Regions from separate parts of the Pseudoalteromonas sp. SWYJZ98 genome, predicted to be linked through region 1. Evidence: predicted binding sites of a transcription regulator. Region 1 holds the regulator's gene; each other region holds the start of a gene.
The links. Region 1 encodes sigma-54, which starts transcription at its own class of promoters, with help from an activator protein. Its sites were predicted from a motif close to GTTGGCACGNNNNTNGNNT; they were not measured.
Positions count from the first base shown of each region.

Region 2: a site for sigma-54 is predicted at 4,324-4,342, ahead of I6F10_RS17585 (EF-hand domain-containing protein). Genes of this name have one in related genera too.
Region 3: a site for sigma-54 is predicted at 4,912-4,930, ahead of glnA (glutamate--ammonia ligase). Genes of this name have one in related genera too.
Region 4: a site for sigma-54 is predicted at 2,758-2,776, ahead of I6F10_RS03795 (hemerythrin domain-containing protein). Genes of this name have one in related genera too.

Region 1 covers NZ_JADYXA010000001.1:239,327-246,801, reverse strand. The annotation lists gene mgtE (magnesium transporter) at 1-1,116, opposite strand, end outside; gene I6F10_RS01180 (HPr family phosphocarrier protein) at 1,249-1,521, opposite strand; gene rapZ (RNase adapter RapZ) at 1,564-2,409, opposite strand; gene ptsN (PTS IIA-like nitrogen regulatory protein PtsN) at 2,428-2,880, opposite strand; gene hpf (ribosome hibernation promoting factor) at 2,885-3,172, opposite strand; gene I6F10_RS01160 (RNA polymerase factor sigma-54) at 3,199-4,698, opposite strand; gene lptB (LPS export ABC transporter ATP-binding protein) at 4,768-5,493, opposite strand; gene lptA (lipopolysaccharide transport periplasmic protein LptA) at 5,490-6,035, opposite strand; gene lptC (LPS export ABC transporter periplasmic protein LptC) at 6,025-6,579, opposite strand; gene kdsC (3-deoxy-manno-octulosonate-8-phosphatase KdsC) at 6,576-7,127, opposite strand; gene I6F10_RS01135 (KpsF/GutQ family sugar-phosphate isomerase) at 7,128-7,475, opposite strand, start outside.
Region 2 covers NZ_JADYXA010000046.1:11,904-19,378, reverse strand. The annotation lists gene fmt (methionyl-tRNA formyltransferase) at 1-91, shown strand, start outside; gene rsmB (16S rRNA (cytosine(967)-C(5))-methyltransferase RsmB) at 84-1,379, shown strand; gene trkA (Trk system potassium transporter TrkA) at 1,466-2,842, shown strand; gene I6F10_RS17600 (EF-hand domain-containing protein) at 2,910-3,125, opposite strand; gene I6F10_RS17595 (calmodulin) at 3,403-3,615, opposite strand; gene I6F10_RS17590 (EF-hand domain-containing protein) at 3,755-3,967, opposite strand; gene I6F10_RS17585 (EF-hand domain-containing protein) at 4,031-4,243, opposite strand; gene I6F10_RS17580 (flagellar brake protein) at 4,696-5,358, opposite strand; gene I6F10_RS17575 (TrkH family potassium uptake protein) at 5,403-6,854, opposite strand; gene I6F10_RS17570 (YigZ family protein) at 6,951-7,475, opposite strand, start outside.
Region 3 covers NZ_JADYXA010000012.1:42,224-49,698, forward strand. The annotation lists gene I6F10_RS09845 (DUF2959 domain-containing protein) at 1-22, shown strand, start outside; partial or broken gene I6F10_RS09850 (MBL fold metallo-hydrolase) at 97-1,165, shown strand; gene I6F10_RS09855 (CBM9 family sugar-binding protein) at 1,233-1,961, shown strand; gene I6F10_RS09860 (hypothetical protein) at 2,123-2,440, opposite strand; gene typA (translational GTPase TypA) at 2,655-4,478, opposite strand; gene glnA (glutamate--ammonia ligase) at 4,986-6,392, shown strand; gene I6F10_RS09875 (DUF4124 domain-containing protein) at 6,506-7,027, shown strand; gene glnL (nitrogen regulation protein NR(II)) at 7,110-7,475, shown strand, end outside.
Region 4 covers NZ_JADYXA010000003.1:190,388-197,862, reverse strand. The annotation lists gene I6F10_RS03805 (TonB-dependent receptor) at 1-1,367, opposite strand, end outside; gene I6F10_RS03800 (hypothetical protein) at 1,785-2,198, shown strand; gene I6F10_RS03795 (hemerythrin domain-containing protein) at 2,293-2,718, opposite strand; gene I6F10_RS03790 (hypothetical protein) at 3,065-3,319, shown strand; gene I6F10_RS03785 (hypothetical protein) at 3,379-3,633, shown strand; gene I6F10_RS03780 (DUF6500 family protein) at 3,663-3,881, shown strand; gene I6F10_RS03775 (tetratricopeptide repeat-containing diguanylate cyclase) at 3,918-5,837, opposite strand; gene I6F10_RS03770 (RluA family pseudouridine synthase) at 6,014-7,475, opposite strand, start outside.

The DNA of each region.
Region 1 (7,475 bases):
CAAAATACCGTTTAGCGCGCCAATGGCCAGTTCTTTCATCATCAAGAAACGTTGGTTTGTTTGGTTTATATGACCTACTGCAATACCACGGATAACAAGCGTTAATGATTGGCTACCAGCAACACCACCCATAGAAGGGACAATACCGTTAAGCACAGCCAAAATAGGTAGCACATCTAAAGTGCCTTCAAAAAAGCTAGCTACAAAAGCAGCTGCAAGTGCGGTTAGTAAATTAACTCCTAGCCAAACTGAGCGTTTTTTAGAGCTTTTTAGTACAGGCGCGAATGTATCCTCTTCATCATCAAGACCGGCTAGGCTTAATAAGCTATGCTCGGCATCTTCTCGGATTACATCAACGATGTCATCGATAGTAACACGACCGAGGAGTTGGTCGTTATCGTCCACCACAGGGGCCGATATCCAATTATGGCGCTCAAATAATTGCGCTACTTCACTTTCATCCATTGAGATTGGGATAGACTCACAATCTTCATCCATTAAATCGCGCACAATTTTTTCTGGCGGATTAGTTAATAATGTACTCAGCGATAAAGCGCCTATAAAGCAGTTATGTTTATCAACAACATATAAATCATCTGTACCCTCTGGTAACTCACCACGCAGTCTAATATAACGAAGTACAACATCGAGTGTTACATCAGGGCGAATGGTCACCGTATCGGTGTTCATTAGCGCACCTGCTGAACGCTCTTGATATGACAGTGCTTGCGTGGCACGTTCACGGTCTTGAATGTCCATCGCGCTAACAACGTCTTTATAGACGGTATCTGGCAGGCTACGTAATACTTCACCTAAGTCATCGTGGCCCATGTCTTCAGTTGCGGCGGCAATGTGCTTAGGTTCCATTTGGGCAATAATGCCTAAACGAACATCTTCAGATAATTCTTCAAGAACATCACCCTGCACATCAGGATCGACCAATTGCCAAAGCAGTCGGCGAATTTTATGCGGTGATGATTCTAATAATAATGCGGTATCACAAGGAGCCGTTTTTGCGAGCATGCGCCTAACTTGAACAAATTGACCACTATTGAGTGACTTCGTCACCTGTTTTAGTTGCTGTAGTGGGTAATCTTGTTCAAAAGCTTCAGGCATTGGCGTCCTTTATAAATTGTTATATTACTTTATGGGGGGGAGGTGAGTTAACTGGCGTTACTAACCTATCTATTTTATATATCTGTTTTAATTGAAGCATTAGTAATGCGAATATTGTTTTTATAAAACAGGTTATTCTTGTTCATTAAAGCGTTGTGCTATTAATTCTCCAACAGCGTGTAAAGCTTGCTCAGAATCAGGGCCTTTACAAACAACTTTAACTTCTTTTCCTTGGCTACTTTCAAGTAACATTAGTGCAAGTACGCTATCGCCTGCTGCTTCTTTGTCATCTTGGAATAATGTGATTGTCGCATCAAATTGTACTGCTAATTGCGCAAGCACAGTAGCTGCTCTGGCGTGTAAGCCTAATTTGTTTTTTATTAAAAAGGTATCTTCACAATGCATAACTTACTCTACCTAAGCTGAACAGGTGATTATTCAGCTATATTATTTTTCTTGCTCGCGATGGCGAATTTTTACATTGGGATGTGTCATTGCGAAACTTTCACCGATAGTTTGCGCTAAATACACAGAGCGATGTTGCCCGCCTGTACACCCAATAGCAATGGTTAAATAACTGCGGTTATTTCGTTCTAAATGTGGTAACCACGTTTGTACAAATGTTTGAATTTGCCATGTGAATTTTTGCACTATGCTGTGATTAGCTAAATAGTCTTTAACCGGTTGATCTAACCCATTTAAAGGCTTTAACTCTGGTTCCCAGTGTGGATTTGGTAAAAAGCGTGCATCAAATACGTAGTCTGCTTCTTTTGGTATACCGTGTTTAAAACCAAATGATTCAAATGTGACAATCAGTTGCTTATCTTTTTTACCTAAAATCTTTTCACGAATAGATTCAGCGAGTTGATGAACACTTAAATCAGTCGTATCTATCATAAAGTCGGCGCGAGTGGTTAATACATCAAGTAATTCTTTTTCTTTTTTGATGGCTAAATCAAGGGGCAACGAGTCTATTGATAGTGGGTGTAATCTGCGTGTTTCAGAAAAGCGTTTGATCAATGTCTGATCGTCGCTATCTAAATAAAACAACGTAGGGTTTGCAAAGCCAGGCAAGTATTCAAGAATATCGTTAAATTCATCTTGTTCTTTAGGGATGTTGCGCACATCTATGCTAACAGCAATTTTATCGTAGCTATCAGACACACTGCGAACTAATGAAGGTAGTAGGTTTACTGGAATATTATCTACGCAATAATAACCTAAATCTTCTACAATGCGCAAAGCAACCGACTTTCCAGAACCAGAACGGCCGCTTATGATAATTAACTCCATTTAACACCCTTTATAAAACTATGATTGATCGACAATAACTTGGTAAAGCTCAGTATCAGATTTTGCACTGCGTAACTGTTTACAAAAATCTTTGTTGTTTAGTTTATCAGCAATGGTTGCTAGAGTCTTTAAGTGCTGCTGGTTATCGCCATCTGGTACGATGAGTGCGACAAAAATATCAACAGGGCGATTATCGATTGCATCAAAGTTTATTGGAGTTTCGCTAACGAGCACTAAAGCCAAAGGCTCTTCTGCACCGCTCATTCTTCCATGAGGAATAGCAATGCCACGCCCTATACCTGTACTACCTAATTTCTCTCTGCTCATTAAAGCGTTAAGAATATCTTGTTGCGGTAAATACGGAAGTTTGTCGTGAGCAAGTTCGCTAATGAACTCTAAAATTCTTTTTTTGCTATTAAAAAGGACCGCAGCTTTGCTGCAGTCCTGGCATATAAGTGAACTTAATTTCATCATATTAGTGTCGAGCAAGCTTCTCTTTGTGTTTGATTACTTGGCGATCGAGCTTGTCGATCAACGAGTCAATAGCGGCATACATATCTTGATGTTCTGTAGAGGCAAATAGCTCAGCACCGCTTACGTGTATTGTGGCTTCTGCTTTTTGATTTAATTTTTCTACATCGAGAATGACATGAACATTATTAATATGATCAGAGTGTCTTTCAAGCTTCGCAAATTTAGTATTAATATAGTCTCTTAGTGAATCGGTTAATTCTACGTGACGACCAGTTAAGTTTAGTTGCATAAGCATTACCCTCTTAGTTTAGCGTCTTAAATCAGACTTTTACGCTGATTTGACGGTGGAATAGCAAGAGATTCACGGTATTTTGCGATTGTACGTCTTGCTACTTTAATTCCTTGCTCAGCCAATATATCCGCTATTTTGCTATCACTCAATGGTTTTGCTGAGTTTTCTGCTGCGATTAATTTTCGGATAAGCGCACGTATTGCTGTAGATGAACATTCACCACCGTTTTCAGTACTTACATGGCTTGAGAAAAAATATTTAAGCTCAAATATACCACGGGGTGTATGCATGTACTTTTGAGTAGTCACACGCGAAATTGTCGATTCGTGCATTTCTACCATTTCAGCGACATCATTTAAAACCATTGGTTTCATGGCTTCAGGGCCATGTTCAAAAAATCCTTGTTGTTGCTTAACAATACAATTAGTAACTTTTAATAGCGTGTCGTTTCTACTTTCTAAGCTTTTAATAAACCATTTAGCTTCTTGTAAATGTGAGCGAATAAACTGGCTGTCGCCACTTGATTTTACAGTGCGAGACATTGCCGCGTATTGGCTATTAACACGAATTTTAGGCATGCTATCTGGGTTTAATTCGACAACCCAGCGACCTTTAATTTTTTTAACTGACACATCAGGAATAACATACTCAGATTCTTCCCTTACAATAGTATCTGCAGGTTTTGGGTTGAGAGTATGTATTAGTGTCATCACTTCTTTAAGCTCTTCTTCTTTAAGCTTAGTTTTTTTCATTAATGTACGATAGTCGCGAGCTGCTAATAGATCAATATGCTCGGTTAAAATCATTTTCGTTTCATTAATGTAAGGTGTTTCTTTATCAAATTGATTAAGCTGAATACACAAACACTCTTGTAAACTACGTGCAGCAATACCAACAGGATCAAACAGTTGAATGCGTTTTAATACCGCTTCAATTTCATCAAGTTCGACTTCGTTATCATCTTCGTTTTCTTGATTAAAGCTTTCTAAAATTTCTTCGCAACTGAGAGTTAAAATACCTGAATCATCGACGGCCTCTACAATCGCAATCGCGATGGCTTCATCGGTAGGGCTAAATGGCGTTAGTTGTAATTGCCACATTAAATACTCATGGAGCGTTTCAGTAGAGGCGCCTTGGTATATAGATTCGTCTTCAGGCATTGGACCTGATGAGGCTGCTGGGGCGGCACTCATGTACTCATCCCAACTAACATCCATAGCCATGTCGTCACTTAGCGTGTCTTTTGCAAGTGCTTCACCAGTATCTTGTTCGTATTCGCTCGGAGCATCATCAGCAGATGCGCTAACAGTTATGTCATCGGTATCAGCTTTTTGCTCGTTTTTACCAGCAGCGTCTTCAGAATAGTCTGCCTCTTCAACCTCTAATAGTGGATTACTGTCGAGAGCTTCTTGTATTTCTTGCTGGAGATCCAATGTACTGAGTTGCAACAAACGAATAGCTTGTTGCAACTGTGGAGTCATTGTAAGTTGCTGGCCCATGCGCAGCTGTAGTGATTGCCTCATGTATCTCTAACAATCCTTTTATGTTGTTATAATTAATACTAGCAGATGCTTAAAGACATGGCGTAAATGTTACAGCCTAAATTGCTCGCCTAAGTAAACATCGCGTACTGTTTTATCATTTAATACGTGTTCTGGAGTACCTGATGCAATCAGCTCCCCATGAGAAACAATGTAGGCTTTTTCACAAACATCAAGGGTCTCTCTTACGTTATGGTCGGTAATTAATACACCAATCCCACGATTTTTAAGATGTTCTATTATTTTCTTTATATCTAATACCGAAATAGGGTCAACACCGGCAAACGGTTCATCCAGTAATATAAATTTAGGATCTGCTGCCAGTGCTCGTGCTATTTCTACACGACGACGCTCTCCACCCGATAATGCCATACCTTGGCTATCACGAATGTGTTGTATGCTAAATTCATCTAATAAGTTATTGAGCGTGTCTTCTCTGGCTTGTTTATTTAGTTCTTTGCGCGTTTCTAAAATGGCCATTAAGTTTTGATAAACAGTCAGCTTTCTAAAAATCGATGACTCTTGTGGTAAGTAGCCTATGCCTAATCTAGCACGACTATGCATAGGTAAAAGAGTAATATCGTTATCATCAATAGATATTTTACCTTTGTCGCTAGGAACAAGCCCTACAATCATATAAAAAGTCGTTGTTTTACCAGCACCGTTAGGGCCAAGTAAGCCAACTATACTGCCAGCTTGTACTTCAAGGCCGACGTTTTTTACAACTTCACGACCTTTATAGCTTTTTGCCAATAGTTCTGCTTTTAATGTGCTCATGGTTGACCTTTATCGCCTTTTTTACTTTTTTTAGTTTCGATCGGTACTAAAATTGTGTGAACGCGGTCAGTTGAGTTTTCATCTTTTTCGGCACTGATGAGCTGCTGCTCTATGTCGTAGGTAATGCTTTTAGCATTTATTTTTTGTCCGGCTTGCGATACTTGTGCATTACCAACAAGCGTTAAAAAACGCTTAGATACATCATAACGTACTTCGTCAGCACTGGCGCTCATAGTCGTGCCGTCTGATTGCTTTTCTTCAAAGTGCGCAGGGCTACCTGTGGCAATTAATAATTGTTTATTATCACCAAGTTCATCACGTTTGTGTACTTCGAGGCGATCGGCTGTAATGCGGCGATTACCGTGAATAATCTCAACGTTTTTCTCAAAAATACCCACATTAGCTTTCAATTGACCTTCTTGCTTGTCGGCACTTATTGAAATTTGATTGGCAGCAGGTTGCGTGTTTTGCTCTGCAGCACTACTATTAAACGCTAGTATAAGTGTAGGAATTATAAGTGATTTTAATATTTTATTGGTCATAGTATATGGTTCGCGTATGGTTAATTAGTTTTATCACTTCGGCTTTTAAGTCGGCTTCTAGGCCTTTACCGGTGATTTTTAAATTGGGTCCAGTGATGATGACGGGTTGCTCCGAACGCATTGTTAATAGCTTTATATCAACCTGAATATTATCAGCATTGATTTTGTCTATCATGGCGTTATCGGTTAAATTTTTGGCAACCACATTACCTTCTAAAATTAATTGTTTATCTTCGTATAATGTTGCTTCGTCTGCATTTATTTGCCACGTTTGTTGTTCGTTATATAAAGTAAAAATGGGTTTTTCGAAAAACGTGAAACCTAATTGCTGGTATAGCTCCATTTTAGCCGCAGTGACTTTGTGGCTAATTTTACCTTGCTCATCATAGGCTGTCTGTTTGAGCTCAATAGCTATGTAATCAGGCTTAGCAATAACTTCAGGCTCAGCCTGAGGCACAATATTTGTTTGTGCAAAATAAGGGTACCAAAGCCAAACCATACAGCTAATGAATAAAACGCTTAATATTATGCGCGCTGCATTCATGAACTAGTGCCTTGTGTAGTCAATGCTTTACCATTTTCAAGCATGAGCAAATCGGTGAGTTCTCTCACAGCACCAAAACCACCAGGCATTTGCGTTACATAGTGTGACAAACGCTTAATAAGTGGGTGGGCATCATTTACTGCAACGGCAAAGCCTACTAACTCCATAACAGGCATGTCAGGACCGTCATCACCAATATAAGCAATTTGTTCATCGCTAAGGTTGAGTTTATCTTTTAATTCTTGATAGGCAATGAGCTTATTTTCTTGGCCTTGATAAATATGCTGTACGGTTAAGCTGCTCATACGTTGTTGTACTATCTGTGAATGACGACCAGTAATAACAGCTACTTCAAAGCCACTGTTTATAAGTGCTTTAATGCCAAAACCATCTTTTGTATTAAATGCTTTTAGCTCTTCACCTTGATTGCCAAGGTAAATACGGCCATCAGAAAATACACCATCAATATCGCATATAAGTAGTTTTACTTTTTTAGCGCGTGCTTTTGCATCATCGCTCAGCGGTTGATAGAGTTCTTCAAATTGCATTTATAACACTCCTGCTTTCAATAGGTCTTGCATATTTAATGCGCCAATAGGTTGGTTTTTCTCATTGACGACGATTAGGCCATTTATACGTTTACGTTCCATAATATTGAGCGCTTCAGCGGCTAAAATATCTTGCGTAGCTGTAGTGCATGACTTAGTCATAACAACATCTATTTGTGTTGTATGAATATCAATTCTTTGTTCTAAAATGCGACGTAAGTCACCATCGGTAAATAACCCTACGAGTTGCTGATTTTCACCAACAATGGCTGTCATACCTAATCCTTTAGCTGACATTTCTATTAGAGCATCTTTAACTGTTTGTGAAACATCAATAATAGGTGTATT
Region 2 (7,475 bases), on a different contig from region 1:
AGGTAAAAAACCAATGGCAATTAACGACTTTTTAAATGGTCGTAGTGACTGGGTTACTCCTGGCACAATATTAGGCGAAAACAATGAGTAATGTTCCAAACGTACGAGCGCTTGCCGCTGAAACTTTATATAACGTAGTTGATAAAGGCGCATCGCTTAATCAAGAACTTCCATTTGCAAGCCAAGGCTTGCCGCCTAAAGATAAAGCGTTGCTACAGCAAATTTGTTATGGCGTTTTACGCTACTTACCGAGCCTTGAAAATTACTGCCAACACTTAGTAGAGCAGCCATTAAAAGGTAAACGTAGAATATTTCAGTTTTTATTATACGTAGGTATTTATCAACTGCAGCATATGCGCGTACCACCTCATGCTGCCATTTCAGAAACGGTTAACGCACTGGCTCAACTACGCGCTTTAGGATTAAAAGGGCTGATAAACGCCATTTTACGTAGCTTTCAGCGTCAACAAGCTGAGCTTGAAGAAAAAGCGAAGCTTATTCCGGTATGTTTATACAACCATCCAAATTGGTTTATTAAACAGGTGCAAACAGCCTACCCAGATAGCTGGGAAGCACTACTTGAAGAAAACCAGCAACAAGCGCCAATGTGGCTTCGTGTCAATCAAGCCCAATTTAGCACGCAAGAATACAGCGACATGCTTAGCGCTAACGATATTGAACACACCTTAAACCCTGATTTTATTGATGGGATTAAACTTGCCAAACCACGTGATGTATTTTCGTTGCCTGAGTTTGATACAGGTGCATGTTCAGTACAAGATGCTGCTGCACAGTTGGCAGCCCGCTTTTTAGAACCTAAAGCAGATGACTATATTTTGGATGCCTGCGCAGCACCTGGCGGTAAAACATGTCATATTTTAGAGCTTGCTGATGCAGATGTACTTGCACTTGATAGCGACTCAACTCGCCTTGAACGTGTTAAGCAAAACTTAACTCGCATTGGCTTAGGTGCAGACCTACAATGTGGCGACGCATCACAACCACATACATGGTGGGATGAAAAATTATTTGATCGTATTTTACTTGATGTGCCTTGTTCGGCCACTGGTGTAATTCGCCGTCACCCTGACATAAAATGGTTACGTCGCGCATCAGACATCGAAGACTTAGCTAAGTTACAAAGCGATATTCTTGATAGCATTTGGCCACTGTTAAAACCAGGTGGCACATTGGTATATGCTACGTGTTCGGTTCTTCCACAAGAAAACCAACAGCAAGTTGCTAAGTTTTTAGCTAATAATGATGATGTAGAACATATACCTCTACACGAAAACGATACCGTAACAACGCCAGGTTTGCAGTTACTGCCCGGTGAAAGTGATGGATTTTATTACGCTAAGCTAGTTAAAAAAGCCTAATAGCCGTACACTAAATAGTTAGCCATTTATGAAACATTAAATGGCTATTTTTTTAATTAAATTATGATCAATACCACGGGTAAATAATGAAAATAATTATACTCGGTGCCGGGCAAGTTGGTGCTACGCTTGCTGAAAACTTAGTTGGCGAACAAAACGAAATTACCGTTGTTGATATAGACGGTAACCGATTACGTGAACTTCAAGATAAGTACGACTTACAAGGGGTTATGGGCCACAGCGCGCATCCTGATGTATTACGCCGTGCAGGTGCTGAAGATGCCGATATGATTATTGCGGTAACCAGTTCAGATGAAGTGAACATGGTTGCATGCCAAGTGGCGTACAGTATTTTTAAAACGCCCACTAAAATTGCCCGCATTCGCTCAGAGCAATATTTAAAGTACCGCGAAAAACTATTTCAAAACGATGATTTACCAATCGATCATTACATTGCTCCCGAAGCACTGGTCACTAAGTATATTCGCCGTTTAATTGACTACCCTGGTGCTCTGCAAGTATTGCAGTTTGCTGATGGCATGCTCTCGTTAGTAGCCGTAAAAGCTTACTATGGCGGTTTACTTGTAGGTTATGCGTTATCTGCACTTAAAGAGCATATTCCTAATGTAGAAACCCGTGTTGCAGCTATTTATCGTCAAGGTAAAGCAATAAAACCATTGGGTACCACCGTTATTGAAGCCGATGACGAAGTGTTTTTTATTGCCGCTACAAAACATATACGCGCAGTAATGAACGAGCTACAAAAACTAGAGCGTTCTTACAAAAAAATTATGATAGCTGGTGGCGGTAACATTGGGGCAGGCCTTGCCCGCTCACTTGAAAAAAACCACACGGTTAAATTAATTGAACGCAGTAAAGAGCGTGCCGAGCAACTCTCGGAAATGCTCGATAACACGGTCGTTTTTTGTGGTGACGCATCTGATCAAGAACTGCTCTCAGAAGAGCATATTGAACAAGTAGATGTGTTTATTGCCGTAACCAACGACGATGAAGCAAACATTATGTCAGCCATGCTTGCAAAACGTATGGGCGCACAAAAAACCATGGTGCTTATCCAGCGTGGTGCTTACGTTGATTTGGTACAAGGCGGCGAAATAGATATTGCCATATCGCCGCAGCAAGCCACTATATCGGCATTGCTTACTCATGTACGCCGTGGTGATATTGTTAATGTGTACTCATTACGCAAAGGTGCAGCAGAAGCAATTGAAGCCGTTGCTCATGGCGATGAAAACACTTCAAAAGTGGTTGGCCGTGCTATTGCCGACATTAAACTCCCTGCTGGTACTACTATTGGCGCAATAGTACGTAACGACGATGTACTGATAGCCCACGATGATACAATTATTATGTCGGGCGATCATGTCATTATGTTTCTAATCGACAAGAAACACATTACCGTTGTAGAAAAGCTATTCCAGGTAAGTGCTATATTCTTATAATTATTTGGCATAAACGCAAAAAAGCCGCTGACTAAGGCGGCTTTAGTGGAGTATCTTCGAATATTGATTACTGTACCTTTGAAAACTCTTCTTTAGAGATTTCACCATTTCCATCAGTATCTAAATCATCAAAAATCTTTACAAGCTGAGGGTTAACCTTTGCTTCTTCCATTGTAATCGCACCGTCGCCATCTGCATCAAAAGAGGCAAAGTCCACTGCTGCATATGCTGCTGATGAAGATGCTAAAACGATAACTGCAAGTGTTGTATTGAATGTTTTCATAATAATATTCCTAGTAATATGGGAAGTCCTTTTCAAAGATCCCTGACTGTGAAAAATGTTTAATCTGAAAAAGGTTAGTTAACCTGTACTCTGGTTAAGAGATTTACTAACGTATTGAATCATGGTGATATTTAAATTTATTTTCTCTAGCCAGAGATTTTCAGTGAAAACAAGGCGAATTTACGCGTCAATAGCTGGCCTATTGCAAGTAAATTCAACGCAGTTAGCGCTGAAAATAGCTGCTAGAGATAGATTTATTATCCAGAGTTCAGGTTAATTAGTAATTAGCAAACTCTTCTTTAGAAAGCTCGCCGCTACCGTCGGTATCTAGCTCAATAAACTCGGCCATTAAATCTGTATCAACTGCCGCTTCGCTTGGGCTAATTGTGCCGCTACCATCAATATCAAGGCTGTCAAAACCTGATGCTGCAAATGCAGCAGAAGAAGACGCTAGTGCTATAAGTGCTAATGCTTTATTTAAATTTTTCATAACTTAATCCTTCAATGTTCTATCAAAAAAATTGCTTCGTTTAACTTAAAACGTAATTTTTCACTTCCTTGTTATCCTCTTTCGTAAGCTCCCTTGCCTACTTAGGTTGTCTTTGGCAACTCAGGATAAATACTTTAAATTAAGCTTCTGAAAATTCTTCTTTTGATAACTCACCATTTTGGTCAGTATCAAGTTCTGAGAACATACTCATTAGCTTTGCATCTACTGATGCTTCTGCTTGGCTAATTGTGCCACTGCCATCTACATCTAATGTATCGAAATCTGTTGCTGCAAACGCGGCTGAAGAAGATGCTAGTGCCACAAGTGCTAATGCTTTATTTAATGCTTTCATAACGTGTATCCTTCAATTTTTTGAGTAATGTGGGGCTCTTAGTAGCGCCCCAGAGTTTTAAGCTTATACTTGTGAAAACTCTTCTTTAGATAGTTCGCCGTCTTGGTCTGTATCAAGTTCAGAGAACATGCTCATTAATTTTGCGTCTACTGATGCTTCTGCTTGGCTAATTGTGCCACTGCCATCCACATCAAGTGTGTCAAAGTCTGTTGCAGCAAAAGCGGCTGAAGAAGATGCAATAGCGATAAGTGCTAAAGTTTTATTAATGCTTTTCATAATATGTATCCTTCAAATTTATGTGTGTGCGATTAAGTATTTCACTTTGAATCACGATTTCGTTCAGTACACCTAGGGTATAACAAATTAGATGCCAACATTTAAAAGCTATTAAATTTCAGATAGTTAAATGTAAAACTCATAAAAAGAAGGGGTTTTTAAAGTAATTACTGTTGCCTTTTAGCAACGCACTTCAGAGTGGATACATTAAAACTATTAAAAACATATAGTTATGTTTAGATAAAAAGATACATTTTTAAATGTATGGAAATTAAAGAAGGGGATTTATAGAATAATTCAGATAAATTTTAACGAGGTAGATTTAATAACACAAAAAATAATACGTAATGCACTGTTTTATTTAAATAATATATTTAATTATATAAAAACAAAAAATACTTTATAAATACTCACGTAAAACGCCATTTTGTTGCAAATAAGCGAAAAACGATTTATTCAACGGTGGGCTCAAGCGCAGATGGGTCTATAAAATGCTCTTTCATAAAGGTTTTCATTTCATCCTCGCTTGCTAGTAGCTTAATTCCACAACGCACGCCTGCGACATGTTCCTTAGCACTGCAAATTTCGCCTTCAAAACTTTTATCGCTGCTATTGAGTGTTACTGTGCATTGCATATCTTTAATATTTTCATCTTGCTGATCACCTCTAATATCAAACATTACTCCTGTTAGCGAAATGTCTTTAATGAGGCCTTCAAGTATTCTGTCGTCACTTAGCTTTAGCTTTGCAGGTAATAAGGTAGGTATACGCGTTTGCGAGCGCAGTGCAAATAACTGCACCTGCTTAGGATAGTTAATAAATATAAGCTTAGCCGGGTGAGACGCAACCGACATTATTTGTTGGCGAAACGCTATAACTTGCCCACCACTACCTTCAATTAATGCTCTAACAACAACCATTACACCATCACGTAAATAGTCACTACTAGCAGGTAAACGTCTAGAGTTTGGGTAATTTAAAATAATAAATTTATTTTCAAGCAAACCAACAAACTCGGTTTTTACACGTTTACTGTCGGTTGGGGTTAATATTTCTAAATCGACCAAACCACTTGTAGTTAGTTGATGTAATTTGTCTAGATTTGAAGTTGGCATATCCCTTTCCCACTAACTTGTATATTAAAATTTAAACGACTCGTTTAACCACGCCAAAATGTAGGCGTAAATAGCACTAATAAGGTAAATATTTCTAGGCGACCAAACACCATTGCAATGGTCAGTAACCATTTAGCCCCATCGGTTATAGCACCATAATGCGATGCTACATCTCCTAAACCTGGGCCTAAGTTATTTAAACAAGCAGCAGTGGCTGAGAACGCAGTTATGTTATCCATACCCGTGCCCATGAGCGCTAACATAATAATAATAAATACCAGCGCATAAGCAGAAAAAAAGCCCCACACAGCTTCTACTACTTTATCTGGCAACGCCTTACGGCCCAGCTTGATTGAATATATAGCACGAGGATGCACTAAACGATTAAGCTCACGCACGCCCTGCAAATAAAGTAAAAATACGCGAACTACTTTCATGCCACCACCGGTAGAGCCTGCACAGCCACCAATAAAGCTCGAAAATATAAGTAAAATAGGTAAAAACAACGGCCATGTTGAAAAGTTATCTGTAGCAAAGCCTGCTGTTGTACTCATCGAAACAGCTTGAAATAACGCCTGATCGAGGGTTTCATCGCCATTAGCAAATATTTCGTTAGAGGAAAGTACAGTAAAACAAATAACCACCAGGGCTAATTGAATACACAAAAACACCTTAAACTCTGGGTCTCTGATATAAACTTGTATATTACGACTGGCCACTGCGGCGTAATGTAGGGAGAAGTTAACAGCGGCAATAATTAAAAAGAACACACAAATAAAGTTAATTACAGGGCTGTCAAAGTGACCCATGGAAGCATCGTAAGTAGAAAAGCCACCAATAGCGACCGTTGAGAATGCATGACATATCGCATCAAACCACTCCATCCCTGCAGCCCAATAAGCCAGCATACAAGTAATAGTCAACGACACATAAATATACCAAAGGTGCTTTGCAGTATCGGCAATTCGCGGGGTCATTTTAGAATCTTTTACAGGCCCAGGTATTTCAGCGCGGTACAACTGCATACCACCAACACCTAGCATTGGGAGTATAGCAACAGCGAGTACGATTATACCCATACCGCCAAACCACTGGAGTTGCTGGCGATAAAACAATACCGACTTGGGTAAATACTCAATACCGGTAAGTACTGTAGCGCCGGTGGTTGTTAAGCCAGAAAATGCTTCAAATACCGCATCGGCGAGCGATAAATTAGGTTCTTGTAAAAAGATAAGCGGCAAGGACGCAAACGCCCCAAGTACCAGCCAAAACAAAACAACAATTAAAAAGCCTTCACGTGCTTTTAAATCACCGTTTTCATGGCGGTTTGGGTAATAAGCCATCATGCCAATAACAACACTAAAAATAAATGCTAAAACAAAGGGAACACCACCACCGTCTTTGTATATTAAAGACACCAGTGCCGGAGGCACCATGGTAATACTAAACAGCGCAACAAGTTGGCCAAGAATTTTTATGATGGTACGAAATTGCATTTAGCTTGTCGCTTTTATTATTAGTAAATTCAGGCTGAGTAGTATCAACCAAATTAAATAGGGTCAGTATGCATTATATGCAATTTGTGTAGATTATTACTCTTTAATAGTTAACTCAACTGCGCCGTGACTTAAATCAAAAATATCTTTGATTGCTTGCTGAGCTTCGCGGCTATCGATTGTAATCACCCACTCAATATTAGCAGTAAATTGCTTATCAATATTAAGCACTTGATACTTTGTTTTTAATAACTGCTCAATCGCGCCTTGCATGCTGTACTCGCTACTCCCAGTAATTTCAACGCTGGGAACTTTAAGCACCGTTTGCAATTTTACTAATGCATTATTTAATGAGCCACCATAAGCACGTACTAGCCCGCCGGTGCCTAATTTTATGCCGCCAAAATAACGTGTCACCACGGCAGTGATTTCGCCAAGGCCCGAACCCACCAGCACATTTAACATAGGCTTTCCTGCAGTGCCATTTGGTTCACCATCGTCCGAAAAACCATAAACATGGCTGCCACCGGGGTTGCCTGCCACATGTGCCCAGCAGTTATGGCGTGCATCGCTATACTTTTCTTCAATGCTTTTAATAAATGTTTTTGCTGAATTTAAATC
Region 3 (7,475 bases), on a different contig from region 1:
GCAAATGAATAGCGCTGGCTAATCATTTGTTACTTTAACAAGCCTGCTTAATTGCAGGCTTTTTTATGTTAAAGGGAATACTAAAAGGGATTTACAATGAAACGCTTTTTAATCGCAGCAATGCTCTTATGTATAATAACGGCCTGCGGTGCACCTAATAATATTAATCGTATTACCAGCTCTGACTCAGTTGTTGTTATTAATGATAAGAACGGCCGTTATAAAAATTTATACACAGGTGAAAAAACATATCCCACCACCTGTACTGAAAACTGCTACCCAGCCCACCCAGACTTACTATGCAAAACCGGCAGCGAAAACTGCCAGTACCAAGGCCAGCAAACTAAACCACAACTTAGCACTGGCTATACAGCACGCTGGCTTGGTCACGCTAGTTTTGTAATTAACACCCCAAATGGTCAAAATGTGCTGTTTGATCCGGTAAAAAATCAGTTTGATTCTCCAGTCGCACTTGGCTTTAAACTCAGCGGTGGCACTTATCGTAAAGCAGGCGCTTGGCCTAGTGAGCAAGAACTGGAAAATATTGATGCGGTAATGTATTCGCATATTCATTACGATCATTTTAATAAAGCCGACATACAAAGCATTGGCAATAAACCTCGCTATTTAACACCACTCGGGATGGCCGACAACTTCCCTACCGGCGGTTTTAATATTAGCGAAATGCCGTGGTACTCAACAACCAACATTGACGACTTAGTTATTAACGCCCTGCCAGCTCATCATTTTAGCGCTCGCGTATTAGTGCCCTTTCTTTACGAAGATAACAATAAAGACTTATGGAATGGCTGGCTGCTTGAACAAAACGGTAGCACCTTATTTTTTGCAGGCGATACAGGCTACTCAAAACACTTTAAAGACATATGGCGATATAGATGGATGCTTAATCCCAATCGCTTCTTACTACAGTAAAGACGATCCTAACTGGTACCGTTACGTGCACACCACACCTGAAGACGCGCTCAACGCAGCACAAGAGCTTAATTGTAAAGTAATGATACCGTGGGGATACGGTAACTCAAGTTGGAAAATGGGCGACCACAGCAGTCATTCAGCCTTACTTCGCTTATTGCATATGTACAATAAAATGGATTCAAAAGTACCGCTGTATATTTTAAACGAAGGCGAAAGTATTTCACTGTAACTATTTACTTAGCTGTTTTAAGATTGTTATTACATTAAGACAAATCGACAATAAAATTGAGAGATTAATGAAGAAATTAGCACTCGCCTTAAGCTTTTTATTAAGCACGCCAGCAATGGCTATTGATGTTGAACATACATCAACCCCAATTACTATTGATGGCGTATCAGAAAGCGCATGGGATAAAGCCGCTTGGCACGACATGCCTTATCTAATGGATGGCACACTGCCATCAAACGATGCCGACTTTAAAGGGCGTTATCGCTTATTGTGGGATCAAAACTATTTATACCTACAAGCCGATATTGTGGATGATGTTCTAATAGATAAACACGCAGATCCAACCTATAAATATTGGGATGACGATGCGCTTGAAGTGTTTATAGACAGCGACGCATCGGGCGGAAACCACCAATTTAATCACACCGCTTTGGCGTACCACATTGGCCTTGATAACCAAGCCGCCGATTACGGCCCTGATAAACAAGCCCACTTGTATACCGACCACCTAACAAGTAACTGGAAGCGCAATACCACCGCACCTTTTAACATTACGTGGGAAGTAGCAATAAAACTCTACCCTAATGATTATAAAGAAGGTGCTAAAAACACCCCAATTACACTTAGCGAAAAGCAAGTAATAGGCTTTATGTTAGCGTATTGCGATAACGATGGCAGTGACGTGCGCGAGCACTTTATGGGCTCACACGAAGTACAACCAATAAATGGCGACAGAAACCGTGGTTTTATAGATGCCGACGTATTTGGCAAAATAACCCTACTCCCTAAAAAGTAAGCCACCCCCATCAAGAAGAGATACAAGGTTGGGTTGAGCGCAGCGAAACCCAACGACCCCACCACCAACAAACACAGATACTTTGCATTATCGATTATTTAATTCTCAAGCACGTTTTTGCTTAGACAAAGAGCGGGCTGCGCCCTAATATAAAGCTAATTTCAGCCACCCTTTTGCTCATGTTTAATAATTTTAAGAAGCAAATCAATTCTGCGATTTGTTTTTTTGGTTTGCTCCCTAATCATTCCCTGCACCACAGCTGAAGCAAGGAAAATAAAACATATTATTTGAAATAATTCAGTTTCAATATCATAGAAGCTATTAGCAATTGATAACAAAACAAACGGTAAAAAAATTAATATGAGATCTTTCAAGCCCCAATCATTTTTTCCTAACGTTTCAAATTCATCTTTATATTTTTGCAGTTCAGCAATATGTTCTATCTCTAGTTTTGCCTTAATTACATTTTCGGTATTCACACTAGCTTACTCGCACATATTAAATATAGCTTTGATAATAACTTAATACCTTTTTTAGGTTCAATATTAAAAACTGCTTAACAGTATCGAACCAACCGCGATGTTCTTCCAACCTGAGAGCTTACAGCTCTTCTCTCGCTAACTATTGTTCACAAAAAAGCCGCTGTATTTTTCAATACAGCGGCTTTTAAAATCATTATTCTAAATTAATAGATTATGACTTAGGTGCACGACCCGCACGTTTACGTTCGTTTTCTGTAAGGTGTTTCTTACGGATACGAATGTTTAGTGGAGTAACTTCAACTAGCTCGTCATCATCGATGAACTCAAGCGCTTGCTCAAGTGAGTAGTTAAGGTGTGGAGAAAGCGTTTGCGCTTCATCAGTACCAGATGCACGTACGTTAGTTAACTGCTTGCCTTTAAGGGCGTTAACTGTAAGGTCGTTATCACGGTTATGAATACCGATAACCATACCTTCGTATACTTCAACACCGTGACCGATGAATAAACGGCCGCGCTCTTGTAAGTTGAATAATGCGTTAGTAAGTGCTTTACCAGTTGCGTTTGCAATCATTACGCCGTTCTTACGAACACCGATAGCGCCACCTTTATGAGGACCATAATGATCGAACGTATGGTACATAAGACCAGAACCCGAAGTAAGCGTCATGAAATCAGTTTGGAAACCAATTAAACCACGGCTTGGGATCATGAAGTCTAAACGCATACGGCCTTTGCCATCTGGAGTCATGTTAGTAAGTTCACCTTTACGTAGGCCAACTTGTTCCATAACAGAACCTTGATGCTCTTCTTGACAGTCAATAGTCACTGTTTCAAACGGTTCTTCTAGAACGCCATCTACAGTACGTAAGATAACTTCTGGACGAGAAACTGAAAGCTCGTAACCTTCACGACGCATGTTTTCGATTAAGATACCTAGGTGTAATTCACCACGACCAGAAACACGGAAGCTATCTGGGCTTGCAGTATCTTCAACGCGAAGTGCTACGTTGTGTACTAATTCTTTGTCTAAACGCTCACGGATATTACGTGACGTTACAAACTTACCTTCTTTACCACAGAAAGGTGAGTTATTTACAGAGAATGTCATTGTTACAGTTGGCTCATCAACACTTAGTGGTGGTAATGCTTCAACGTTTCCTGGGAAACAAACTGTATCAGAAATCTTAAGCTCACCAATACCTGTTACAGTTACGATGTTACCAGCGTAAGCTCTATCAGTTTCGATACGCTCAAGACCTAGGTAGCTTTGTACTGCACCAATTTTACCATTACGTGTAGTGCCATCAGCACTGATAATAGTAACTTGTTGGTTAGGAGCAACAGAACCACGTTTTATACGACCAATACCAACTACACCAACATAAGAGTTGTAATCTAGTTGAGAAATTTGCATTTGGAAGTCACCTTCAGGATCTGCATCCGGTGGTGATACTTCTTCAACGATCATCTTGAACATAGGTTCCATGTTGTCTGATGGTTCGTCTAAATCTAGTGTTGCCCAACCGTTGATTGCTGAAGCGTAGATTACTTTAAAGTCTAACTGTTCGTCAGTCGCGCCAAGGTTGTCGAATAAATCAAAGATTTGATCCATAACCCAATCTGGACGAGCGCCTGGCTTATCAATTTTATTGATAACGACGATTGGCTTTAAGCCTTGCGCGAATGCTTTTTGCGTAACGAAACGCGTTTGCGGCATTGGACCTTCTTGAGCATCAACAAGTAATAATACTGAGTCAGCCATCGAAAGTACGCGTTCAACTTCACCACCGAAATCGGCGTGTCCCGGGGTATCTACGATATTGATATGGTAGTCATTCCAAGAAATGGCTGTGTTTTTAGCCAAAATGGTAATACCACGTTCTTTCTCAATGTCGTTTGAGTCCATCACGCGCTCTTCGTTACCGCCGCGTGTTTCTAATGTACCTGATTGCTCAAGTAGTTTGTCAACCAGTGTTGTTTTACCATGGTCAACGTGCGCGATAATCGCTATATTTCTTAACTGTTCGATGCTCATATATTTACTCAGAGAAATTAAATTCTCATTGATCCTGCAAGATCTACGCACTCATCCACGCTTTCGCGAGATGTCCCAGCATAGGATTTAAAAGGGCGCATATTATCCCTCATTAATGACATGGATGAAAGTTTATCCAATATAAATTTCAAAACTTTCTCAATACTTTTACTAAGTATCTGTTTTATATATGACAATTATATGAATTAAATTTCAAATTTTTTTTGAAAAACAGCCTTTTTGGCTATTTTGCTGATCTTTTTGGTACTCTTTTGCATTTAGGTTATGCTATTTCCGAGCGATTAAATTAGCAGCAAATTGTGCCCTGTAAATTTTGCACCAAAAAGGAAAATTTACGCACCAATATAGTGCGTTTGTACATTCCATTTTGATGCAACGATATTTTTTTAATTTATAAACAGCTAGTTATAAAAATGGCACAAAATCAGCTTAGTAAATCCCAAAGCAATTATGCAGCAATAACAAAACCCAATAGTTGGAGGACACATGTCACAATCGGTTTTAGATTTTATTAAAGAAAATGACGTCAAGTTCATTGATTTACGCTTTACTGACACTAAGGGTAAAGAACAACATATATCTATTCCTCATCACCAAGTTGATGAAGACTTTTTTGAAGACGGTAAAATGTTTGACGGTTCTTCAATTGCAGGCTGGAAAGGCATAAACGAATCAGACATGGTATTAATGCCAGTTGCTGAATCAATCAAACTAGACCCTTTCACTGAAGAATCAACATTAATCGTACGTTGTGACGTAGTAGAGCCTTCAACACTTCAAGGTTATGAGCGCGACCCGCGTTCTGTTGCTAAGCGTGCTGAAGATTACATGCGCTCTACAGGTATTGCAGATACAGTTTTATTTGGCCCTGAGCCAGAGTTTTTCGTATTTGACGACGTTAAATACAAATCAGATATGTCTGGTTCTATGTACAAAATTGATTCTAAGCAAGCTGCTTGGAACTCAGATAAAGAATATGCAGATGGCAACACAGGTCACCGTCCAGGTATTAAAGGCGGTTACTTCCCAGTTGCTCCTGTTGATGACTTCCAAGATTGGCGTTCAGCTACGTGTCTAGTTCTAGAAGAAATGGGTCAAGTAGTAGAAGCACATCACCACGAAGTTGCAACAGCAGGTCAAAACGAGATTGCTACTCGCTTTAATACAATGGTATTAAAAGCGGATGAAATCCAAGAAATGAAATATGTTATCCATAACATGGCTCACTTATACGGTAAAACAGCAACGTTTATGCCTAAGCCAGTTGTTGGTGATAACGGTTCTGGTATGCATTGTCACCAGTCACTTGCTAAAGATGGTGTAAACCTTTTTGCTGGTGATAAGTACGGCGGCCTTTCTGAAGATGCGCTTTACTACATTGGTGGTATCATCAAGCATGCTAAAGCAATTAACGCTTTTGCAAACGCCTCTACTAACTCGTACAAACGTTTAGTACCAGGTTTTGAAGCACCAGTTATGCTTGCATACTCTGCACGTAACCGTTCTGCATCAATCCGTATCCCAGTGGTTCCATCTGAAAAAGGTCGTCGTATTGAAGTACGCTTCCCAGATCCAACAGCTAACCCATACCTTGCTTTCTCAGCAATGCTTATGGCTGGCCTTGATGGTATCAAAAACAAGATCCACCCTGGCGATGCTATGGATAAAGATTTATATGACTTACCAGCTGAAGAAGCAGCAGAAATCCCAACTGTTGCAGCATCACTTGACGAAGCACTATCTGCACTTAGCGCAGACCGTGAATTCTTAACTCAAGGTGGTGTATTCACTGATGACTTAATCGATGCTTACATCGAACTTAAATCTAAAGAAGTTGAAAAGCTTAACATGACAACTCACCCAGTTGAGTTTGAAATGTACTACAGCTGTTAATTTAGCTGTATAAAATATGTGTGTTCTCAAGCCCGCTTTGCGGGCTTTTTTAATGGTAAAATTAATCAATCTCCACTAAAGTTAAGTTACCGACAAAAATGCAGGGCTGCAGAGTGAACAACAAGATTTTATTACTATTAATTGCTTTAGGATTAAGCAATTATGGTTACGCTGGTGAAACAAAGATATACGCTTGGAAAGATAAAAATGGCGTATTAGTGTTCTCTGACACCCCTCATAAAGGTGCTAAAGAGGTAAAGCTTACCAGCCAAGATCTTAATATGCCTGCAACAAATACTGACATTTTTGACGAGCAACCCCAGCCCCAACAAGCGGCCTTTAGTATTGCCATTTCCTCACCTGATCATAACCAGACTATTCGTGAAAATACCGGCACTGTTTATGTTACTAGCCGAATAAAACCACGCTTTGAAACTGGTTTTACTATACAACTTTTTATTGATGGCAAAGCACATGGCCCAGCCAGTGACAGTTCAACCTTTGCAATAAGAGATGTAGAACGTGGTGAGCACACACTACAATTAAAGCTTTTGAATAGTAAAAACCAAGTTATTGCTATAAGTGAGCCCTGCATATTTTTTATGCACCGAAAAGGGCTAAACCTAAGTAACTAAATTGGGGCATTACTAAACGTGCAGCAGTGTATTTTACTATATAACTTGCTTGTAAATATCAACGCACTAAAATGGTGCAGCTATGATTAATAATAAAAACTTTAGCCCTGAGCTACTCGATGCTATTTGGCAAAATCAAACAACCGCTATCATGTTGCTTGATAAAAACTTCACCGTTGTCTATGCCAATACCAGTACTAGCGAACTGCTTGGCCTTGGTAACAAGCGCCTATTAGATCAGCCTTTCGATAGTCTTTTTAATTACCATTCAATCGATTTGCAGCGTATAGAACAATACTCATTAGTTGAAGGTGTAGATTGCCAGCAGCACAGAGCTGACGTGGTTTTTAGCGATTCTCGCCATGCAAAAGTAGCCGTAAGTACACGACAAATTAAGTTTGAAGGCTCACTTTATATTTTATTTGAGTGGCGCCAAACTGATGACGAA
Region 4 (7,475 bases), on a different contig from region 1:
TTAAAGTCGCCACTGCCGTCGTTATTAATATCGTACTGACCACCCGGCGATACAAATACACCTGGGCGAAGTTCAACAAAGCGTGCTTGTTGTGCATCAGTTAAAGGAATGCGGCGATTTGAAATTGGGCCAGTTAAATCAATAGGTAAGTCGGCTTCTGTTGTAAATTGGCTGTAGCCTAGCACGCGGTTGTAACGCACATCAAAAGCAAAAATTGTTTGCTGTTCGTTGCTCCATTGGTAAGTCAGTTCGGTACGGTTTTGCGCGGTATCGGCACCATCTATAATTTCAACAAAGCTATTTTGTGCAATTTCTTCGCGTTGTAAGTGCTGAAAATACGTAATATTTTTTATAGATGCATTGTTTGAAAGTTCACGCTTATAAATGCTGTGTAGTAAATAAGTAGTGGCTTCGTTTTGATTGTCAGGGTCGGTAAGTACTGTACTACGGTCTATTTTTACTTGCCCAGTAGGTGAAACAATAGAACCTGCCGTTGGAACTGAACTGCCATTGGCTTGCACGCCTTGGCCGGTAATATAAAGGCCATCATCAATTAAGGCTTGAGTAGGGCGGTTAATACCTGCGTTATCGGTAAATTCAACTTGGTATAACTCAAAGTTAATATCCCAGCTGCTCTTGTCATCAGGTAACACCTTAAGTGCTGCAAATAGGCTGTCGCTTTTCGTGCCCGAAAAGTCGTAGTAACTGCCGTTATCAATGTGTTCAGCGCTTACTCTAAAACCTACTTTGTCTTTTACTATAGGTGCACTGTAATCAACTAAAACGCTGTACTGATCCCATCGTCCTGCAGATACCGTTGCTTTGCCTTTACTGTCGTCAGTTGATGCTTTTTTAGAATGTAAGTTTACAAAACCACCGTTGCGTTGGCTTGAGCCAAATAATACCGGTGGCGCGCCTTTTACTACATCTATTTGTTCTATAGAGTTGAACGATAACGGCACGCCAAAGCCATTATTACCTGCTTGGCGGCGTGTACCATCTTGGAAAAGCTCACCTAGTTGCCCACGAATAGTAGGTAAACTTGGTGCCCCAAAACCACTGGCTGAATAGGTATTAGGGCTTACTGCAAGTACATCTTGTAAAGTCGTAATATTGAGTTGTTCTATTAACTCGCTTGAAATTGGTGTTACTGAACGAGCTATATCTCGTAGAGCTAAGTTGTCGCCAAAAGGGCCGTCTACAGTGGCATTTTTAACCGAAAGACCTTGAGATTTAATAACTTGGCTTGCCACCTCAATACGCTCAATTGCGCCTTCTTTTGCTGATTTTGATTCTTCGGCTGCAAAAGCATTAAGTGGTGTATTTAATATGGTGGCTAGGGAAAGTGCTAAATATGCGTGTTTCAAACGTTTTCTCTCTACGGTTAAAATGTTGTTGGCGATAAAGACCGAAAGGATTAAAAATAACTTTCAGTAAAATTTTGATTCTTTTTGTTTTTTAGAACATAACAAAACAGATGCATTACAAAGTTGGTAATTAAGTACTATTGTTTTATTAGTCGATAAAATATTAATAGGGCGATTGTATTAGAGTGAATGTAAATGTTTGCTTTTAATAGGATTTATTAATTATAGACTACTTTCAACCTGCTAACATTTTAAAAGAGTTAACTTTTATGCAGCATTTTTAAATTACTTAAATAAGCTTCACTTTTAGTACAGCATGGCTTAACTAATGAATTTAATTAAAAATTTTTGAAATAAAAATAACTTATACGGTCTAGCTTACTTCTACGTTTATTAATATTCATTTAAGGAAATTTTATGACAGGTTCAATGAATTCTGATGTGCAAAACCGTTTGCAGTGGTCACTTTTATCTTTGCGTTTAGGCGTGTTTATTGTAATGGTTATGTGGACATTCGATAAGTTTGTTAATCCTGGGCATAGCGCACGTATTTTTGAACATTTTTACGGTATTAGTGGCTCTACAGATATAGTGGCTTACATTATTGGTGCGGTGCAGTTAGTGCTTGTTTTAGCATTTTTAGCAGGTATTAAAAAGCGTATAACGTACGGTATCATTTTTGTAATGCATGGTTTATCTACACTTTCTTCGTACAACCAGTACATAGATGGCTTTAATAACTTATTATTCTTTACTGCATGGCCAATGTGGGCTGCGTGTTTTGCACTTTACTTATTACGCGACCAAGACGTGAAATTTACTGTAAAGTAATAAAGTACATGCAAAAAAATTGGTTATAAGCCATAGGGCTTATAACCAATAAGTACACAGGGAGTGTGTGGAAGTAGGTTTGCATGTTATGCAACTAATGCATTGCGTCGTTGTATTGCTCAGCAAGGCTCTCTTTTTGCCCTTCGGTAAGTGCTTTACCCGCTAATTGAAACACTTCGTGTTCTTCTTCACTTAAATGATGATGTACCAAATGGTGTAGCTTTTTAGCTGCAACTAACCATGCTGACGAGCTCATTTCGGTATCTTCAAGTTGTTCAATTAATTCATCAATTTCGTGATGTTCAGCTACGCTGTGGCGCGCTTTTTCATGAGTTAAGTCATCAAACATAAGTGGGTTATAAAAGTAACGTTCTTCAAATTTTGCGTGATTTTCTAATTCTGTTTTTAGCTCATCCATTAGCGTGTGGCGCTGCTCTGTGTCGCCGTGTGTTTGAATAAGCGCATCTACCAATTCTCGTTGTTTGTCATGGTCATGACGTAGTGCTTCAAAAATATTCATAACTAGTCCTTTTACAATTTATTTGCTTATATCATTAACTAGCAAACTAAATGCCAAATATTAAGTTATTGTATTTTAATAAATTTAATTTAATTTTTTATTCTTTGGCTGCGATCACTGTAAATTTTACAGTGATATGAATGCAATAATTTCAGGCTTTTGCGTAGTTCAATTATAAAAGTGAGTATAAATTCCTACAGAACCTTACAAATATTTACTGGTTGTTTATTTTATTGCAGTGATAAAGTAACAGCGTTATTTAGGTACAACCTATATGTTACTCCCACATATAACATCAATCGGTATAAATGCAGGTAGCACGTTAACTTAATAGGATAGTTTAAGGATGAACATAAAAAGCCCCGTCGCCGCATTACTACTGTGCGCTTTACTGAGTGCATGTAGTACAGCCCCGCGTTCTGACTCTAACTTATGCATTGAAGAGGCTGAAATGGTTGATCGAAATGGCGCTCAAACAAGCTCACAGGTTTACAATCAATGCATTAGCGCACAAATTAAAAAGGATGAAAAAAATAACACTTTTTTTGATGCCATCGGTACGTTCTTTTTTGAATTTTTTGTAATGGTGGTAGAAAAGTAAATAGGCTAACTTGCAGCTGTAATTTAAAGTAAATAAGTTGCGTAAAAATAGGATTATTTATGAAGCAATTATTGATAGCAATTTCACTTTTTTTATTACTAAGCGCTTGTGCGGCGCAGCCTTACGCAGGCTCGGCAAAATGTATGGAACAAGCAGATATTGCATACGAAACCGATACACGTAAAAATGAGACATTAGATAATGAATGCAAAGCTGCAAAAGTAAATACGCCTAATAAAGAGCTTGAGAATCATGGCTTGGTTGATAGAAGCCTTTTACAGCTAATCGTTAGCTTTTTAAATGGCGTATTTTAATAGTAAAAGTATAATTAAATAAGGTATGTATGAGGGAAGAACTAAGAGCAAAAATAATTACTGTGTGCGATAAAAAAATAGCAGCTAAAGGCGAAAATGTAGGGCTTTCTTTTTATGCATTTTTTGCCAATAAAAACGACGACCCAGAGCTACTTATGGAGGCCGCTACTTGGTGGATACACACTCATAAATTAGATCATTTTGTAAAAGCACATAAAATTAAACAGATGGTTTTAGATGGACTTTAGTCAATTAACTGAGCAAGTACTTTTAGCTGTATTTATCTAATCAACAACGATTTGGTTTCTGCCGTTTTCTTTTGCTTTATAAAGTAATTTATCTGCATGCTTAATAAGAACATCTAGTGTGCTTTTTAAAGGGCTACTTACAGAGGCTCCCACACTAAAAGTGATTTTTGTATTACTAGGAAGGTCTTTTATATTACTACAATGCTCGGTAAACCTAGTGGCTAGCTGGTCAAATATATCTCGAATAGCTAGTTCGTCAACCGAATTTAGTGCAAACAACCATTCTTCGCCGCCGTAGCGGCCAAACTGATGATCACCACTTAGTGTTTCTTTTGCAGCCTTTGCAAAGGAAATAAGAACTAAATCTCCAACATCGTGACCAAATTGGTCGTTAACTTTTTTAAAGTAGTCTAAGTCAACAATTGCTATCGTCATTTTACCTTCATCAAGCTTTGCTTCTGCTGCGCGCATTATTCCTCTGCGATTAGGGCTATTTGTTAGATAATCTGTTAATGAAATATCGTGATATTTTTGACGTTGTCGAGCTTGCCGATAAAATAAAAATAATGAAGCAATCACTAAAATAAACGCAATAGCAGCGCTGAGTCGCCAAATTATTTTTTGTTGGTACTCTTCTTTAGCTTGTAGTTCACTAATGTCTTTTTCGTACTCTAGTTGCTGTATTTTTTCTTCTTTTTCTTTTACTTCAAACTGTACCTGTAGTGTTTTTATATTACTTTCACTGGTAGCTTCGTAGTGTTTTTTTGTATAAAGGAGCTTTTGTTCAATTGCTTCAAAAGCCTCGTTAGTGTAGTTAAGGCGTCGCTTTAGCTCATAGCGTTTACTTAAAAAATCGGCTTTATAAATACTGCGGCTGAATTTATCTAAGTTTAAAAATACCTCATCGTTTGCTTCATTTGCTTGATCAAGTAAATCTAGTTTTATATATATGTCAGCTAACAAAATGAGCGATGCGAGTTGCATGTCGTGTACACCTGCAGAACGAGCAAGCTCAATGTTCTCTTTAGTTAAAGTTAAAGCTTTATCGTAGTTTGCTTGTAAGTACTCAATGCTAGCAATTGAGTATTGGGCAAAGGTTAAGCCTTTTTGCATATTAGCTTTTTTAAAATAGAGCAATGCTTTGTCTAGGTATATTAAGGCATCTTTAGGTTTTTTTATCTCGAGCAATATATTGCCTAAACTCCAATATGCTTTTGCAGTAAAAAGCCCGTCTTGTGTTTGCTCATATGCCGCAACCGCTTTTTTTGCATAATATATGGCTTTGTCTTTTTCGTTTAGATAATTATATGCATCGGCTATTTTTCTAAAAAAGTATCCCTGAGATGCTGAGTCGTCATCTTTTAATGCTAATTCTAGCCCCTCTAGTGCAACATTTAGGGTCTTTTTCAATGCGTCTGTATCGGTGTAATAGTAAGCAAGTGCTCGTAAAATAATAATTTTTTCTTTAGATGAATGCTGTTGCAGGCTCTCTTCTAATTTTGTGGCTAGCTTGTGTGCTGGAGCTGGGTTTGCATCCCTCGCTAGAGACTTGAGTTGTGATTCGAGAAATAATAAATATACACTTTTTTGGTTTGGTAACTCTTTGTTCTTTAAGTAATAGGATAAGTGAGTATTTAACGCTGCGTATTTTTCTTGTCTAAAAAGTAACTCCGCATACAAAGCGGCCGCTTCTAAATGAAGCTTTTCCCAATTTTGATCTTTGCTTATTTTAAACGCTTGAGTGAGTTTGTCTCCATTTTGAAGATAGTCTAATTCATTTAGTTTTATGTTATTGATGAGAGTTTGAGTTGTGTCAAAGTCTAGCGCATGTGAAGTTGCATTTAATGAATCGCCGTTAGCAGAGGCAAGTTTACTAAAAAGTAAAAATAAAAGAAGAACAATATACTTTGCCCATAAAGTATTACCTAAAAGCTTTATTTGTGTATTGTTAGCCATGTTAATCCTTTGCTGATTTATTTTTATTATTGAAATACTTATTCACAGTGCTTAATAAACTTGGGTTTGAACAGTTTTTATACTTCTCATTGAAAAAATAAGACCACAAACGATATCAATTTAATTAATAAAAACAAACACATTGTATAATATAGTCGCTGTAGTTATGGGTTTTATTAAAAATCAGCGGCTACTTCAAACTCTAATCGCTCGAGCGTAATAGGGTGAGTAAATGCTAAGTATTCTGCATGTAAATGTAATCGTTCGGCTTTTTGCCCGTAATGTGTGTCGCCTATAATTGGCATGTTTAAACCTAAGCTGTGTGCACAATGCACTCTTAATTGATGAGTTCGCCCTGTTTTAGGGTATAACTGTAATCGGGTAATATTGTTGTTACGCTCTAAAACCTGCCAGGTAGTAAGTGATGGCTTACCGTGTGTGTAACACACCATTTGGCGCGGTTTATCATCAAAGTCGAGCACTAAGGGTAAATCAATTACTCCGCTATCCTCAGCTACGTTACCATTAACTAATGCGACATAACGTTTATCTATGGTGCGTTCAATAAACTGCTTTTGCAGTGCTTTGTGCACGCGTTTATTAAGTGCAATCATCAATAACCCAGAAGTCGACATATCTAATCTGTGTACAATTAGTGGGCCTGATGCCTCTGGAAACTGCGTTTTGATTCGCATATAAACTGAGTCATCAATATTAACGCCAGGCACTGATAAAAACTCAGCGGGCTTATTTACCACAAGTAAGTCGTCATCTTTATAAACAATACTTAAATCTTTACCCTGAGCTGGGTTGATAAGTAGCGGGTTATCTTCAACCATTAAACCCTTTAGCATGTGCCCAAGTATTGGTTGGCATTTACTGTAACAAGAAGGGTAGTAGTTTTTATGCTGCCTAATTGCTGATTTAGGTGCTGCTCCCCACCAAAACTCTGCCATAGCAAGTGGCTTTAAGTCATGTTTATAGGCGTATTGTAATAATTTAGGCGCTGCACAATCGCCAGCACCCGAAGGAGGAGTGTGCTCAGGTAATGCTGCGAATATGGCATTTAAGTCTGTAGTTTCACCATTTGCATTTAAAAATTGGTACTGCGCAAATAACTTTTTTTGTAAGCTTTTAGAAAGCGTTTTACGGCGCTTTTTTAAATGAGCAATTTCATCAGAAATATTGATGTGTGTTTGCTGCAGTGACTCGATTATATTTTGCCAATAGGCTTTAAGTGCCAGCAGTTGCTTTTTTTCTACGATACTTTGCCCTGCAAGCTTATTTTTTAACTGCTCAAAATCACTTTCGCTAAGCTCTAATTCGCCTTCGGTACGTTGTATTTTACGTTGCTGACGACCGGCTTGCATTACTGCCTGTTGGGCTAATAGTGCTTGCTGGTAGCTTTGTGTTGCATCATCAAGTTTGCTATTAACTTCAAGCAGTTGTTCATTATTTTCTAATTGCTCAATTTGAGCATTAATATCGTTAATTATTTTACTTTGAGCCAAATAGGTATCGTCTTGCAGCTGCATACTAGAAACAGGCGGCACAAAGCTAATATTGCCTTTATCACCTTCAATTTGCCCCGAATAAGCGCTTAAAAAGCCTAATTGTTGCTTAGCATTTTGCACCACT